4 regions of the Thalassospira sp. UBA4513 genome follow, and region 3 is predicted to be linked to each of the others. Evidence: predicted binding sites of a transcription regulator. Region 3 holds the regulator's gene; each other region holds the start of a gene.

Region 1 (3,819 bases), on a different contig from region 3:
GCTTTCCACCAGCTTGCACGGCGCAGTTTGTCAAACACGGTCACATCAAGCATCTGGGCAATCAGAAACGCCGAACCCGATGCGATGGCAATGCGCGTATCCGCAACGATCAGGGACAGAACAACCGCCAGCGCAAAACCGGCCAGCACGACAACCCGTGCCGCCGCCGCACCGCGGGCACGGTTGGTCAGGTCCGTAACAAGGAAAGCGACCGGATAGGTAAAGGCACCATAGGTCAGCCAGTCCGCCAGAACGCCGGGCAGCGGGTATTCGACCAGAATGTTCGATGCAACAACGGTCACCGCCATGGCGAGGACACCGAAAATGATCGCTTTCATCTGTTAGCCCTTCTCATCAAATGAACCCACGCATAACAAAACTCGCGGCCCACCATACTGGGCGACGATCACGAACGGATTCTGTGTAACTTTGGTGCGGCTGTTTACGCGCAGACCAAGGTCCGGTCAAGGAAAAACGGCGATCAGGAAAACCTGATCGCCGCTGCAGATCGCTGCAAGTCGCCCCGGGGAAAATGGGGCGCCGCGCCGCGAAACCATATTCGTTTTAAGTTACAGCATGATGCCACGAATGGTGAAGAACAGAAGCGCGCCGAGGAAGGCACCGGCCGGAACCGTCACCACCCACGCGGTTGCAATCGTCACCGCATAGCGACGACGCACCAGAAGACGCTTGCGCATTTTCTTCTCGGCCTTTTCGGCCTCACTCGGGTCAATCTGACGAAGCGCTTCGATATGTTCATCGCCCTGTTCGTTTTCCGGACGGTCCACCAACATCGGCGATGCGACCTTACGACGGCGATGCGACAGGCTTTCACGCAGGAAACCAACCCCGAACACAGCACCAACCGCAATGTGGGTCGAACTGACGGGAAGACCCAGTGCAGATGCGACAATCACCGTAAGGGCCGCCGACAATGCCACGGTATAGGCACGGATCGGATCAAGCTTGGTGATCTTTGATCCAACCGTCTTGATCAGTTTCGGACCAAACAGGATCAGACCGGCAGAAATACCAAGCGCGCCGATGACCATCACCCAGATCGGGATCGGGGCCGAGGTCACGATCTGACCGCTATCAACACCGGAAACAATGGCGGCCAGCGGACCAATCGCGTTGGCAACATCGTTCGAGCCATGCGCAAAGGACAGCAAGGCTGCTGAGACGACAAGCGGAATGCGAAACAGCGATGCGATTTCCTTGCGACGGCCGGTCATGCTGGCCGAAGCACGGAAGACGGCCTTGCGAACCGGGATCACGGTCAGGAAGAACGCGGCAACACCAATGGCGATCACAACCGGTGTTTCGGCCTTCCAGATTTTCTTCACACCCTTCATCATCAGATACATCGTGAAGGCCGAGACCATAACGCCGACCAAGATCGGAACCCATTTGCGTGCAGCGGTCACGCGGTCTTCGGTGTAAAGAATGCGGAATTTGATAAAGGCCAGGAACCCGGCAGCAATCAAACCACCCAGAACCGGCGAGATCACCCAACTTGCGGCGATTGTGCCCATGGTCGGCCAGTTTACCGCCCCAATGCCAACGGCGGCCATACCAGCCCCCATGACACCACCAACAATCGAATGCGTGGTTGAGACCGGCGCGCCAAACCAGGTCGCCAGGTTCAGCCAAAGGGCCGCGGCCAGAAGGGCTGCCATCATCGCCCAGACAAAGGTTTGGGCATCGGGCATTTGGGTGGGATCAATAATGCCGTTCTTGATCGTGCCGACAACATCGCCACCGGCAATGATCGCACCGGCGGCCTCGAATATGGCCGCAATCAAAAGGGCACCAACCATGGTCAGCGCCTTGGAACCCACAGCCGGACCAACATTGTTGGCAACGTCGTTGGCCCCGATATTCAGCGCCATATAACCACCGATAACGGCGGCGGCGATCAGGAAGCCACTTTGCGGCAGTCCGCCCATGTGAAAGGCGACAAACGCACTACAGGCAAGCAGGAAGACAAGTGCCAGACCAAGCTTCGCACTGATCGATGCTGTTTCACCCAGCCCCGCATCCATGCGTTTTTGCCACTTGAGATCCTTATCCAGAGCAGTTTTCTTTACCGACATAATCAACCGTTACCATCAAAGGGAATCGACGGGCGGATCATGTCGAAGCCGGACCTCTTTGTTAAGGTTTTTTTGCTGTTTTATGACGACCTTCGGATAAGTCTTTGAGGATAAAGAAAAACGGCCCCACAAAACGGGGCCGTTTTCCAACATTTTCAAGGGATTTGATATCAGCGACCGAACTGGTTCAAAAGCCCCTTCAGCAGGCCTTTGGCCGCATCCTCGGCAGAGCCGCCACCAGAGCCACCCGTTCCCGATGAATCATTGCTTGATCCGCTGCCGCCCAGTGCCTTGTCGATCAGGTTGTCGAGAACCCGAACGGCAACCTTGTCCATGCGTCCGGTGATGACCGGATCATCGATCTTGCCTTTGGCATAGACGCTGAACGGCGGCAATTCTTCGATCTTTTCGGAGAAATCGAAATCAGCCTGCGTATCCATCACCCAGCGCGGCAAATCAAGGGTCGCATCCGCATCCGCTGTGCCGACCCGCGACAGTGCTTCGACACGGGTGGTTTTGGCAATGCCGTTAGTGATGGTCATGTCGGCTTCAAGCGATTGCATGAGATCGTTGTTGCCAACACCTTCAACCACCATGGCCTGCGGGCCCTGACGCAGAAGTGCTTCGATATTCAGGCGCGGATCCGGCGGCCGTTTATCGGCATTACTGAACCGCACATTGTTCAGAACCAGATTGGCTGTACCGTTCAGGGCCGACACCAGACGGCGGGATGTATTGCCCTGCGCATTGGCATCAAATGTCAGTCCCAGTCCGCCAAGGATGGTGTCACTTGCCACCCGGATCGGCACCAGACTTTCGATCCGCGCACTGTCCAAACGACCGGCAAGGGCCAGTTTGGGCACATCAGTGTTGCGCGCATCAAAGGTGCCGTTAATCGCAAGATCCCCCTGCCCCAGAAGCCCGGTAAAGCTCGGAATGCTGAGAAGCCCGTTAACCAACGTTGCCTTCAGATCCGGATTGATCAGGCTGTAGGTATCGAAATCAAGCTGATCCAGGGCAACCGCAATATCAGCATCAATCGAACGAAGGGCCGAGACATCAATCACGGTGTCATCCCACGGCGTGCCGTCGCGGGCATCAACGCGCGTAACCATCGTGGTTTTCGGCAGATTGAACGCTGCCTTGCGCGGGCCGCTGCCCATACCGGGCATCAGGCTTGCACGCTTTTCTGCTGGCAGGAACGGATCCACCACAAGCTTGCCACCGGAAAGTGCGACAGAAAGCTTGGGCTGTGCCTGTGAAGCATCAAAGCGCACGTTGCCCGACGTTTCAAATGCGCCGAGGATAAGCTTCAGCCCATCGACCGCGACATTCTGCGCATTGCCCTTCACAGTGCCGGAAACTGCCAGTCGGCCGAGATTGCCCGATGGCGTGTAGGTTGGTGCCAAAAGCTCCAGCGCACGGTTCAGGCTGGATGCCTGAACGGCAAGCTTGCCATCAATGCCGGGATTACTGCCGAGCATCTCGGAAACTACGCCATCAAGAGCAACCTGCAAAAGCGGGTTGGACACATCAAGCGCAACCCTCGGCCCGGTGACCGGGCCATTCAGGTCCAGATTTGCCTGAACACTCTTGTAACTGCTTGCCGGTGCCGGGAGGGTAATACCCGTCAGCTTCGCCAGCGGCTCCAGCGTTTTGGCCGTGATACGCACGGACAAATTATCAAATGCCGGCACATCGGCCGAACCGTTGAATGCGCCCT
Region 2 (3,819 bases), 170 kb from region 3:
GCGGGACCCATACTGCGCGCTGTGGTGGCACGATCCACATCCCGGCCTCTGTCACCACGGTCATCGTACCCTCAATCGCATATAAAAGCTGGTTCCAGTCATGGCTATGTGCCGCAACATGATAGCCAGCAGGCATATCACTGACGCGGACATATACCGCGCGTGGCAACTCACGCGGGCGGGGGACCTTGTTGTGATGTTCCGGACGTCCGTCAAAGGTATTGAGGATATGAACCATGATGCGGCGACATTCAAATCTGTCTTGATTGCGATATATGATGGCAGATTACCGCAAGACAGACGGATCGGACAGGTTTAACTTGGTCGCATTCCAAAACGCACAAGATGTGACAGGGGCGTCGCCACCACAACGATCCTGTCCTCGGAGGTACAATGTCCAACGAAATCATACCGGAAGCCAGCAATCACGCGGCCCCACTTGGTGATGCGCCCGACGCCCCCAATAATGTGAGTGCAGCCCCGGTTCATAAGGGTTGGCGCAATCCGGAAGTTCTGCTGATCGTTATGGCGGCCGCCATGCCGCTGTCCTTTTCGACCTGGATGGCGCTTCTAAACAACTTTTCGGTCGAAATGGCCGATTTCACTGGCCGCGAGATCGGCATCTTGCAGTCCTTGCGTGAAATCCCCGGTTTCCTTGCTTTTACCGCGATTTTTGTGCTGCTGGTCCTGCGTGAACAGACATTTGCAGTTCTGTCTTTGCTGGTGCTTGGAATTGGCGTTGCCATATCGGGCTATTTCCCGACCGTGATCGGGCTTTATTGCACGACGGTTCTGATGTCGATCGGCTTCCATTATTTCGAAACCATGCAACAGGCCCTGTCATTGCAATGGGTGCGCAAGGATCGCACCGCCATGGTCATGGGACGGCAACTGTCGGCAAAATCAATTTCGTCGCTGATCATGTTTGGCATGGTTTGGGTGATGCTCGAAGTCTTTGCCGTCGAGTATCGCTACGTCTATCTGTTCGGCGGTGCGTTGACGGTCCTGGCCGCCTTGTTTGTCTGGGGGGCGTTTCCGAAATTTGCTGATGCCCATCCGCAGAACAAGAAGCTGATCCTGCGCAAACGCTACTGGCTTTACTATGCGTTGACTTTCATGAGTGGCGCACGCCGTCAGATCTTTACCGTGTTTGCCGGCTTCCTGATGGTCGAGAAGTTCGGTTATGACGCAGCAACCATCACTTTGCTGTATCTGCTTAACCACGTGATCAACATGTTCCTGGCCCCCAAAATCGGCAAGATGATCGGCAAATGGGGCGAACGCCGTGCGCTGGTCTTCGAATATGTCGGACTGTTCATTGTTTTCGTCTCCTACGCCTTTGTCGAAAACCACATTCTGGCCGGTGGTCTTTATGTGATTGACCATCTGTTCTTTGCGCTGGCGATCGCTATCAAGACCTATTTCCAGAAGATCGCCGATCCGGCTGACATCTCCTCAACCGCCGGGGTCAGCTTTACGATCAACCATATCGCGGCTGTTTTCATCCCGGCGGCCTTCGGGTTGATTTGGCTGATTTCGCCGGGTGCGGTGTTCCTTGCCGGGGCCGCCATGGCCTTTGTCTCGCTGGTGTTGGCCCTGAACGTCCCACACGATCCGGAGCCCGGCAACGAGGTTATTCGCGGATACAAGTCAACCGCGATGCAGCCAGCCTGATCACCAAATATCTCTCAGACCAGAAACGCCTGCCGATCGTGGCAGGCGTTTCTGTTTGTGTTTGCCCTGCCTTTTTCGCAAAATCTTCAAAACCCCGCCATTTAAACGGGATTACAGTTTCGCGGTTTAACGCATAAGCAGGGACACGGCTCGATGGTATTCATTCACAAAAACGCTGCCCGGATGACCGGGATTTCGATGGCACTTGCACTGGTAAGCAGCACGGCATTGGCCGATAGCACGGTGTCTTTGCGTATCCTCGAAACCACCGACATCCACACGCAGCTGGTTAATTATGACTATTACCGTGATGGCGAGTCCGACACGGTTGGTCTGGCAAAGGTCGCGACCCTGCTTAAAACCGCACGTGGCGAGGCAGAGAACGTTGTCTTTATCGATAATGGTGACCTGATCCAGGGCAATCCGCTTGGCGATTATATGTCCAAGGAACGTGGTCTTAAGGACGGTGATGTCCATCCGGTCTATAAGGCGATGAACCTTCTTGGTTATGACGCGGCCAATATCGGGAACCATGAATTTAACTACGGTCTCGATTTCCTCGGTAAATCATTGGCCGGTGCCAACTTCCCCTATGTCAGTGCCAACGTCTTTGTTGATGATGGCGATGACAATCCCGACAACGACAAGCCGTATTTCGAACCCTATGTGCTGCTGGATCGGGAGTTTACCGATAATGACGGCAAGGTGCACAAGGCGAAGGTTGGTGTGATCGGGTTTGTGCCGCCCCAGATCATGCAGTGGGACAAGGCCAATCTGGAAGGCAATGTGATTGCAAAAGACATTGTCGAGATGGCAAAAAAATATGTCCCGGAAATGCGCGAAAAGGGTGCGGATATCGTCATTGCTGTTCCGCATTCCGGCCTGTCGACCATGGCGCGTAATGGCATGGAAGAAAATGCCACCTATTACCTTTCCGAAGTCGATGGCATTGATGCGATCCTGTTTGGCCATGCCCACACTGTGTTCCCGTCTGAGGCCTTTTCCGATCTTGAAGGTGTCGATATTGCCAAAGGCACAATCAACGGCGTTGCGGCAGTGATGCCTGGCTTCTGGGGCAGCCATCTTGGCGTGATTGACCTGACCTTGAATGTCACCGATGACGGCGAATGGAGTGTCACCGACAGTCTGTCTGATGCACGTCCGATCTATCAGCGCGAAGGCCGGACCGTGACGCCGCTGGTTGAAGCCGATCCGGAAATCATTGCCGCGGTCAAGGAAGAGCACGAAGCCACCATTGCCTATATGCGCGAAGGTGTGGGCACCACGTCGGCACCGATCAACAGCTTCTTTGCGCTTGTGGCCGATGATCCTTCGATCCAGATCGTGACCAATGCCCAGAAATGGTATCTCGAAAAGATCCTGAACGGATCGGAATATGATGGCATTCCAATCCTGTCGGCCGGGGCGCCGTTCAAGGCCGGTGGTCGTGGTGGTCCGGACTATTTCACCGACATTCCCGAAGGCAAAATTGCGCTTAAAAATGTCGCGGATCTTTACATCTATCCAAACACCGTGCGCGCAGTATTGCTTGATGGTGATCAGGTGCGTGAATGGCTTGAAATGTCAGCAGGCCAGTTCAATCAGATTGATCCGAACAGCAGCGAAGAACAAGCTCTGATCAACTCGGATTTCCCGACCTATAATTATGATGTGATTGATGGCGTGACCTACGAAATCGATGTCACCAAACCGGCCCGCTATAACAAGGCGGGCGAAGTGATCAATCCCGACAGTCACCGCATCGTCAATCTGAGCTTCGAAGGCAAACCGGTGACAGCAGATCAGAAGTTTGTCGTTGCGACCAACAACTATCGCGCCGGCGGTGGTGGCAATTTCCCGGGCCTTGATGGATCGACGATCATTGTCGAGGCACCAGATGAAAACCGTACGGTGCTTGCCAACTATATCCTGACCGAAAAGGAAATTGATCCGAAGGCGGATGGCAACTGGACCTTTGCCCCAATCGGTGAGGCGTCCGATGTAACGTTTGTTACCAGCCCCAAGGCATCCTCGGCCGTGAACGCACCTGACAATATCAGCTTCGTTGGCGAGGATCAGGAAGGCTTTGCCAAATACGTGCTGCAAACAAGGTAATCAACCCAACCTTGATATCGCCCAACGAAA
Region 3 (3,819 bases):
ATGACAAGGAAGTCGCTTGGTATAACGAACTGGTTGCTGACGGTGCGGTGGAAAAACAGTTCCACACCCGCTTCTTTACCAGTGGCGATTCCCGCGAACCGGAACTTGCCGGTATCTGGGGCGCGGCTGTTGGCTCGTTCTATACCCTGCTTGTGACTTTGGCATTGTCCTTCCCGATTGGTGTTCTGGCGGCGATCTATCTCGAAGAATTCGCGCCCAAGAACCGCTTCACCCAGATTGTCGAGGTTAATATCAATAACCTGGCCGCGGTTCCATCCATCGTGTTTGGTCTGCTGGGGCTTGAGGTCTATCTCAATGTCATGCATTTGCCGCGCTCGGCCCCGGTTGTCGGTGGTTTGACGCTGGCGCTGATGACTTTGCCGACGATCATCATCGCATCGCGTGCGGCGATCAAGGCGGTGCCGCCATCGATCCGTCAGGCCGCCCTTGGGCTTGGCGCATCACCGGTTCAGACCGTCACCCACCATGTGTTGCCGCTTGCCATGCCGGGCATTCTGACCGGCACGATCATTGGCATGGCACAGGCGCTTGGTGAAACTGCACCGCTTCTGATGATCGGGATGGTGGCCTTTATTGTTGATATCCCGGGCGGGGCGCTTGACCCGGCAACGGTTCTGCCGGTCCAGATCTATCTGTGGGCAGACAGCCCGGAACGTGCCTTTGTCGAGAAAACCTCGGCAGCGATTATGGTGTTGCTGGCCTTCCTTGTCCTGATGAATGGACTGGCTGTGTATCTGCGCAAAAAATTTGAACGGAAGTGGTAAAATGGCTGCTGTATCCCAGAGCGCAATGACGGCGGAGCCGTCGGTCGAAAAACCGAAAATGACCGCGCGCAAGCTCGATCTTTTCTATAGCGACAATCAGGCCCTCTATGAGGTCAACCTTGATATCCCCGAACAGCAGGTAACCGCACTGATTGGTCCGTCGGGCTGTGGTAAATCCACCTTCCTGCGCTGCCTGAACCGGATGAATGACACCATTGACGGTGTGACGATCAAAGGTGACGTTACCCTGGATGGTCGCGACATCTATGACAAGCGGATCGACGTGGTTCAGCTGCGCGCGCGCATCGGCATGGTGTTCCAGAAACCGAACCCGTTCCCGAAATCGATCTATGACAACGTGGCCTATGGCCCGCGTATTCATGGTCTGGTCAATTCGCGTGACGAACTTGATGAAATCGTCATGACCTCGCTTGAACGTGCAGGCCTTCTCAAGGAAGTCAAAGATCGCCTGCAATCGCCGGCAACCGGTCTTTCCGGTGGTCAGCAGCAGCGCCTTTGCATTGCGCGTGCGGTTGCCGTCAGCCCGGAAGTCATCCTGATGGATGAGCCGTGCTCGGCCCTTGATCCGATTGCGACCGCCAAGGTCGAGGAACTGATAGACGAGTTGCGTTCGAACTACACGATCGTGATCGTGACCCACTCCATGCAGCAGGCCGCCCGTGTGTCGCAGCGCACCGCGTTCTTCCACCTTGGAAAGCTGGTTGAAGTCGGTGAAACCGATCAGATCTTTACCAACCCGAAGGACGAACGCACCAAGGGTTACATTACCGGCCGCTTCGGTTAAGCGACGCCAGGAGTACGCATAAATGGCTGATGAACATACCCATATCGTAAGTTCGTTCGACGAGGAACTGACCCGTCTGAACAACATCATTTCGCAAATGGGCGGGCTTGCTGAAAGCCAGCTTATTTCCTCGATCAGATCCATCGTCAAACGCGATTCCGAACTGGCCGAGAAAGTCATCCTGTCCGATCAGCGCATTGATGTGCTCGAACAGGAAGTCCAGGACTTTGCCGTCCGTCTTCTGGCCCTGCGTCAGCCGATGGCAGATGACCTGCGTCAGGTGGTGACGGCCCTTAAGCTGTCAAACGACCTTGAACGCATTGGCGACCTTGCCAAAAACATCGCCAAACGCGCGCAGGTGCTGAACCAGATCCCGCCGATCCGTCCGGTTCAGGCGATCCCGAACATGGCCAAGCTGGCCCAGGAAATCATCAAGGATGTCCTGGATGCCTATATCGAAAGCGACGCCGAAAAGGCCCACCGGGTCTGGGAACGCGATCAGGAAGTCGACGATATGTACAATTCGCTGTTCCGCGAATTGCTGACCTACATGATGGAAGATCCGCGCAACATTACCGCATCGACCCATCTGTTGTTCATTGCCAAGAACATCGAACGTATCGGTGATCACGCAACCAATATCGCCGAAACGATCTATTACCGGATCAAGGGCGAAGACCTGCCGGGGATTGACCGGCCAAAAAACGACGCAGCGAACTTCGCTGTTGTCGAACCGAATGACTGACACGGGAGCATAGGAAGATGGACCCAACGGTTCTTATCGTCGAGGACGAGGCAGCAATCGTAACCATGTTGCGCTACAACCTCGAACGCGAGGGGATGCAGGTTGTCGAAGCCGGTGACGGTGACGAAGCGTTGAAAATTCTGGCTGAAACCCATGTCGATCTGGTTTTGCTCGACTGGATGCTGCCGGTGATGTCGGGGATCGAGGTCTGCCGTCAGATCCGCCGCAAGCCTGAAAGCCGCGATTTGCCGGTGATCATGGTGACAGCACGTGGCGAAGAAGGCGACCGCATCCGCGGTCTTGATACCGGGGCTGATGACTATGTCACCAAGCCGTTTGCCATTGGCGAGCTGCTCGCCCGTATCCGCGCGCTTTTGCGCCGGTCCGGTCCGGCGCAACCACAAGGGCAGTTGATCTATTCCGACATCGAAATGGATCTCGCCGCCCACCGGGTCAGCCGCAATGGAAAATCGATCCATCTTGGCCCGACCGAGTTCCGTCTGCTGCGCTATTTCCTCGAACATCCGGGGCGGGTTTTCTCGCGCGAACAGTTGCTTAACGCGGTTTGGGGCCCGAATATCTATGTCGAAACCCGCACAGTCGACGTGCATATCCGCCGCCTGCGCAAGGCGCTCAATGACGTCAAGGGCACGCGCGATATCATCCGCACCGTCCGTGCGGCGGGCTATGCACTGGACTCTGAAACCGCTGCCTAAGCCGGTTTCGATACGCGATCTAATGAAAAACCCCCGCTGCAGCGTGCCGCGGGGGTTTTTGTTCTAAGGCCGTAACGTCTTCAGTTTTTTTTCTTCGCCGGTTTGTCCGCATTCTCCGAACCTGACGGTTTGCGCTGCGGGCGCGGCGCCAGTTCGTTCATCAACAGCATGTCCGCACGGCGGAATTTGGCGATTTCGGCATCAATATCTTCCTGCGGCACGTCGCACGCCGCCAAAACGTGATCGGATAACCGCAACCCGGTTTCGAGAACTTCCGGGATGGCGGCATCCGCCCCATGGCGCGACAGCGGCCCGATATGGGTGATGTCCTGCGCGCGGGCAAAGATCTTCAGATGCGGGTAATGCTGGCGCAAAAGGGCGACCGTCTTCTCGGTCGCATGCGGGTTCCCCATGGCAACAACCGCAATTTTTGCCTCATCCGTGTGTGCCGCCCGGAAAGTTTCCGGTCTGGACCCGTCGGCAAAGTAAACCGGAAGGCCTTCTGCCCGGCCGCGTGAAACCTGCTGTGCATCACTATCAAGCACCAGGAACGGAATGTTGCGCGTCTTGAGCAACCGGGCCAGAACCCGGCCAACACGGCCGCTTCCGATCACCAGAACATGCTGGTGGATGCCCTCGGACTCCTCGGCAATCTTGCCAAGCTGGTCTTCTTCCTTGGGATGAAGCTTTTCCTCGATCTTGTGACCAAGGCTGATAAGCGTCGGGGTCAGCGCCATCGAAATCGCCACCACCGGGATCAGCATGGCG
Region 4 (3,819 bases), on a different contig from region 3:
GGCACGTTAAAGTTCACCTGTCAGGCTTTGGTAAGGCGGGCAGGTGAGGGGGATGTTTGGGATTGCAAGGCGCACATAAGCACCACCTGAGACTGCATTGTGAAATGCTGCCCAGTGAGCGAGATCGTCTGCGGTCAAGAGGTGTGGGGCTACTCGCGCGGTTCTGCGTAGCGTTCGGTCAGTTTGGTCAGAGCCGCGACAGTTGCCTGTTCGACGGTTGAGCCAAAACCAGTCACGCGGCCGGCCAGAATGACATAAAGCGAGTCGATGTGAAGCTGGATCACCAGCAGCTGTTTTTCGTTGGCCGTGGTGCGGTCGGCAACGAAGATTTCCATCGATTTTGCGATCTGCGTCATCAGGGGATACTGGAAAGTGCCGCCCAGGGCCTTGACCGAATATGCAAGGTCATTTGCCGCGATGATGGCTTCTGGCCGCTTGGGCTTGTCGTGCAGGGCGTTGATTACCAGTTTGCGGCATTCCATCAGGTCCTTGCCGATGTCACGGACAAAGGTCTCGGAGCTGCGCTGTACAACCTGTTCGAGCTCTTCAAGCTGTTCAGGTGACAGGTTGATGTCAAATCCCTTGATGAAGTTGACAGCTTTGCGTTTCAGATCGGTCTGCGCAGGGATGATCTGCACATTCTTCTTTTTCTTAGGTTCTTCCGGCTTCACGATGGCTCCGCTTCCCCAGTCATAATGGGTCATTCGTCAAGGCTCCTACGATCAGGACCATCAAACTGGACCTGTCTGCGACGTCGGTCCGGGCCAAAATACGTTCCAGTGTTAATGAAACGTCTTGGTCGGGCGATGACCGAAACCAGACGGCTGTAAAGTGCCTTGGCGTTAAAGGGTTTGGCAAGAAATTCAGTAATCCCAAGGTCACGTGCCGTCGTCACATAACGCATCTCGGAATGTGCGGTCAGCATAATCACCGGAATGAACCGGTTTGGCGAATTGGTCGAATTGCGCATGACATCGAGGAATTCAAGGCCATCCATGCCGCGCAAGCGCCATTCACAAATCACGATATCAATTTTTTCGGTGCGTAGTACGTCAAAGGCATTATTCGGCGATTTTACACGCTGTATATGACTGGCTCCGAGATAGGCGAGCGTGTCATAGACCACCTGAGCTGAAATCTTGTCCCCGTCAACGATCAGAAAACTAATCTTACTAAAGTCTATTTTCGCGTTCATCCGGCCTCGGTTCCTGAGCATCATCACGAAATGCGTCGCTGTTCAGGGGGATACAGCAGCAAATCTAAACAGTTGCTGATATATAAACCCTTATACCTTTGTCTGGTTTCCAGCAAGGCCAAACCACTCTGTGTTCAGCCCGAAAATCTGACAAATACTGACCCCAAGCCAGCTGAAAAATTAGAACAAACGACGTTTACGTCTTTTTGTTTTTGATGCTCGTGTCCGGTTTGAACACACCCAATATTGGGCCTTTTTTTCAATAGTAAAGAGGAAGATCTTTTTTATTTCATGGGCTTGGTGACGCCGTCGTCATCAATCACCTTAACGGCAACACCGGACTCCTCGAACATTTCGGTCGATATCTTCATATCTTGTTCCCAGCGTTCAAGAAAGTCCGGGGTCAGTTTTGACTTGTCGACATAGACCTCGGCGATGCCTGCCTGGATGATTGCGCGCGCGCAATCGCAGCACGGAAAGTGCGTCACATACAGGGCGCAGCCATCAAGCGATGTGCCGGTGTAACTGGCATTATAAATAGCATTGCGTTCGGCATGTTCGGTATAGGCGTATTTTTCCGGACGCTGATGGCGGCTTTCGACTTCGTCATCGACCCCGCGCGGAAACCCGTTATAGCCGACAGCACGAATTTCTTTTTTCGGGCCGATGACAACCGCACCGACCTGGGTGCTACGGTCTTTTGACCAGTCTGCAATATGGGCTGCAAGTCCAAGAAAGCGATGGTGCCATTTGCTCATGAAAAGGGTCCTGTCTGCGCCGTAAAATTGGTCTGTTGGGTATTCGTTTTTGACCGGCACGTTTCACCGGTACGGGTTCTTTAAAGAAGGTGCTTCTTGTAATTGTCCAGCGAAAAATCACATTTTTGTAAAGGCATTTAATGAAAAGTCCCTGTTCAAATAGGGGCTGATTGATTATTAAGGGGTTACCCCCAGAAAAGATCAGGACGCCTTTTCGTCTCGCCGCAGATGCAGGCCGAAGCGGGAAGGATCACGTGTAAACCGAATAACAAGAGGTAGCAGCCGATGCGCCGTCAACGTAAGGCGAAGATCATCGCGACCCTGGGGCCGGCAAGTTCAAAGCCAGAAATCCTCGAGAAAATTGTGCAGACAGGTGTGGATGTGTTCCGCCTGAACTTCTCGCATGGGGAACACTCAGAACATCTGGCCCGTTTTGAAGCGATCCGTGTCGTCGAAGAAAAACTCGGCCGGCCGATCGGTATTTTGATGGATCTTCAAGGTCCGAAAATTCGTGTTGGTACCTTTGCCGACGGTGAAGTTGAACTCACCGCCGGTGATACGTTCAAATTCGATATGGACAAGAAGCCGGGCGACAACAAGCGTGTGTCGCTTCCGCATCCGGAAGTCTATGCAGCTATCAAGCCGGGTGCGAACCTGCTGCTTGATGATGGTAAGCTGCGCATGCGTGTCGAGAAATGCGACGACAAGTCGGCCGAATGTACCGTCATTACCGGTGGGCCGCTTTCCAACCGCAAGGGTGTCAACCTTCCGGATGTGATGTTGCCGCTCTCACCGCTGACCGAAAAGGACCGTGCCGATCTGGATTACGGTCTTGAGATGGGCGTTGATTTCGTGGCGCTGTCCTTTGTGCAACGTCCCGAAGACGTTGCCGAGGCCCGCAAGATCATTCAGGGCCGTGCAGCCATCGTTTCCAAACTGGAAAAGCCGCAGGCGATTGATCACCTTGATGAGATTGTCGATCTGTCGGACATGATCATGGTTGCCCGTGGTGACCTTGGTGTCGAATGCCCGCCGGAAGATGTGCCGATCCTGCAGAAACGTATCATCAAAGCGTGCCGCGAAGCCGGCAAGCCGGTGATCGTTGCGACCCAGATGCTTGACTCGATGGTGTCCAACCCGGCCCCGACCCGTGCCGAAGCATCCGACGTTGCGACCGCGATCTATGACGGTGCCGATGCGGTGATGCTGTCAGCCGAAAGTGCGGTCGGCAAATATCCGCTTGAAACCGTTTCGATCATGGACCGTATCCTACGCCGTGTGGAGCAGGATGAGCTTTATTACCGGATGCGTGACGCCAACCGCCCGGATCCGGAACATAACGCCCCGGATGCAATCAGTGCAGCCGCCCGTCAGGTGGCGACCACCATCGGGGCGAAGGCAGTTGTTAACTATACATCTTCCGGGTCGACGGCATTCCGTGCTGCACGTGAACGTCCGGAAGTGCCAATTCTTGGCCTGACCCCAAGGATTCAGACCGCACGTCGTCTGGCCTTGTGTTGGGGCGTGCATCCGGTCTTTACCCGCGATGCGACCAACTTTGCCGAAATGGTCGGAATCGCCACCGAAGTGGCAAAGCGTGAGGAATTTGCAGGACCGGGTGATTCGCTTGTTATCACCGCCGGTGTGCCGTTCGGAACGCCGGGTGCGACCAATATTCTGCGCATTGCATGGGTCGGCAATAATTAACGCAAGTGAGTGCGTGTAACGATTTTCGATGACGGGCGTCCTTTTGGGGCGCCCGTTTTCATTTGCGCAGATTGCCAGAAGTCCGTCGGCGCGCAGGTTTTTCGATGGCAATGGGCAGGAGGGGGCATAGACCCCTGTATCGTTAATGTTTTTTTGAGT

The links. Region 3 encodes PhoB, which activates phosphate uptake and scavenging genes when phosphate is short. Its sites were predicted from a motif close to TNTCATAAAACTGTCA; they were not measured.
Region 1: a site for PhoB is predicted at 2,169-2,184, ahead of B2T33_RS07515 (inorganic phosphate transporter). Genes of this name have one in related genera too.
Region 2: a site for PhoB is predicted at 1,748-1,763, ahead of B2T33_RS19430 (bifunctional 2',3'-cyclic-nucleotide 2'-phosphodiesterase/3'-nucleotidase). Genes of this name have one in related genera too.
Region 4: a site for PhoB is predicted at 2,071-2,086, ahead of B2T33_RS02225 (deoxycytidylate deaminase). Genes of this name have one in related genera too.

Annotation. Positions count from the first base shown of each region.
Region 1 covers NZ_DGMR01000020.1:48,336-52,154, forward strand. Annotated here, with positions in the region: gene B2T33_RS07510 (VUT family protein) at 1-338, opposite strand, end outside; gene B2T33_RS07515 (inorganic phosphate transporter) at 570-2,096, opposite strand; gene B2T33_RS07520 (AsmA family protein) at 2,267-3,819, opposite strand, start outside.
Region 2 covers NZ_DGMR01000039.1:555,744-559,562, forward strand. Annotated here, with positions in the region: gene B2T33_RS19420 (AraC family transcriptional regulator) at 1-238, opposite strand, end outside; gene B2T33_RS19425 (MFS transporter) at 394-1,674, shown strand; gene B2T33_RS19430 (bifunctional 2',3'-cyclic-nucleotide 2'-phosphodiesterase/3'-nucleotidase) at 1,828-3,789, shown strand.
Region 3 covers NZ_DGMR01000039.1:382,978-386,796, forward strand. Annotated here, with positions in the region: gene pstA (phosphate ABC transporter permease PstA) at 1-785, shown strand, start outside; gene pstB (phosphate ABC transporter ATP-binding protein PstB) at 787-1,590, shown strand; gene phoU (phosphate signaling complex protein PhoU) at 1,613-2,335, shown strand; gene phoB (phosphate regulon transcriptional regulator PhoB) at 2,353-3,051, shown strand; gene B2T33_RS18635 (cation:proton antiporter) at 3,132-3,819, opposite strand, start outside.
Region 4 covers NZ_DGMR01000005.1:75,290-79,108, reverse strand. Annotated here, with positions in the region: partial or broken gene B2T33_RS02240 (hypothetical protein) at 1-90, shown strand, start outside; gene B2T33_RS02235 (transcriptional regulator) at 150-704, opposite strand; gene B2T33_RS02230 (response regulator) at 701-1,195, opposite strand; gene B2T33_RS02225 (deoxycytidylate deaminase) at 1,480-1,953, opposite strand; gene pyk (pyruvate kinase) at 2,239-3,660, shown strand.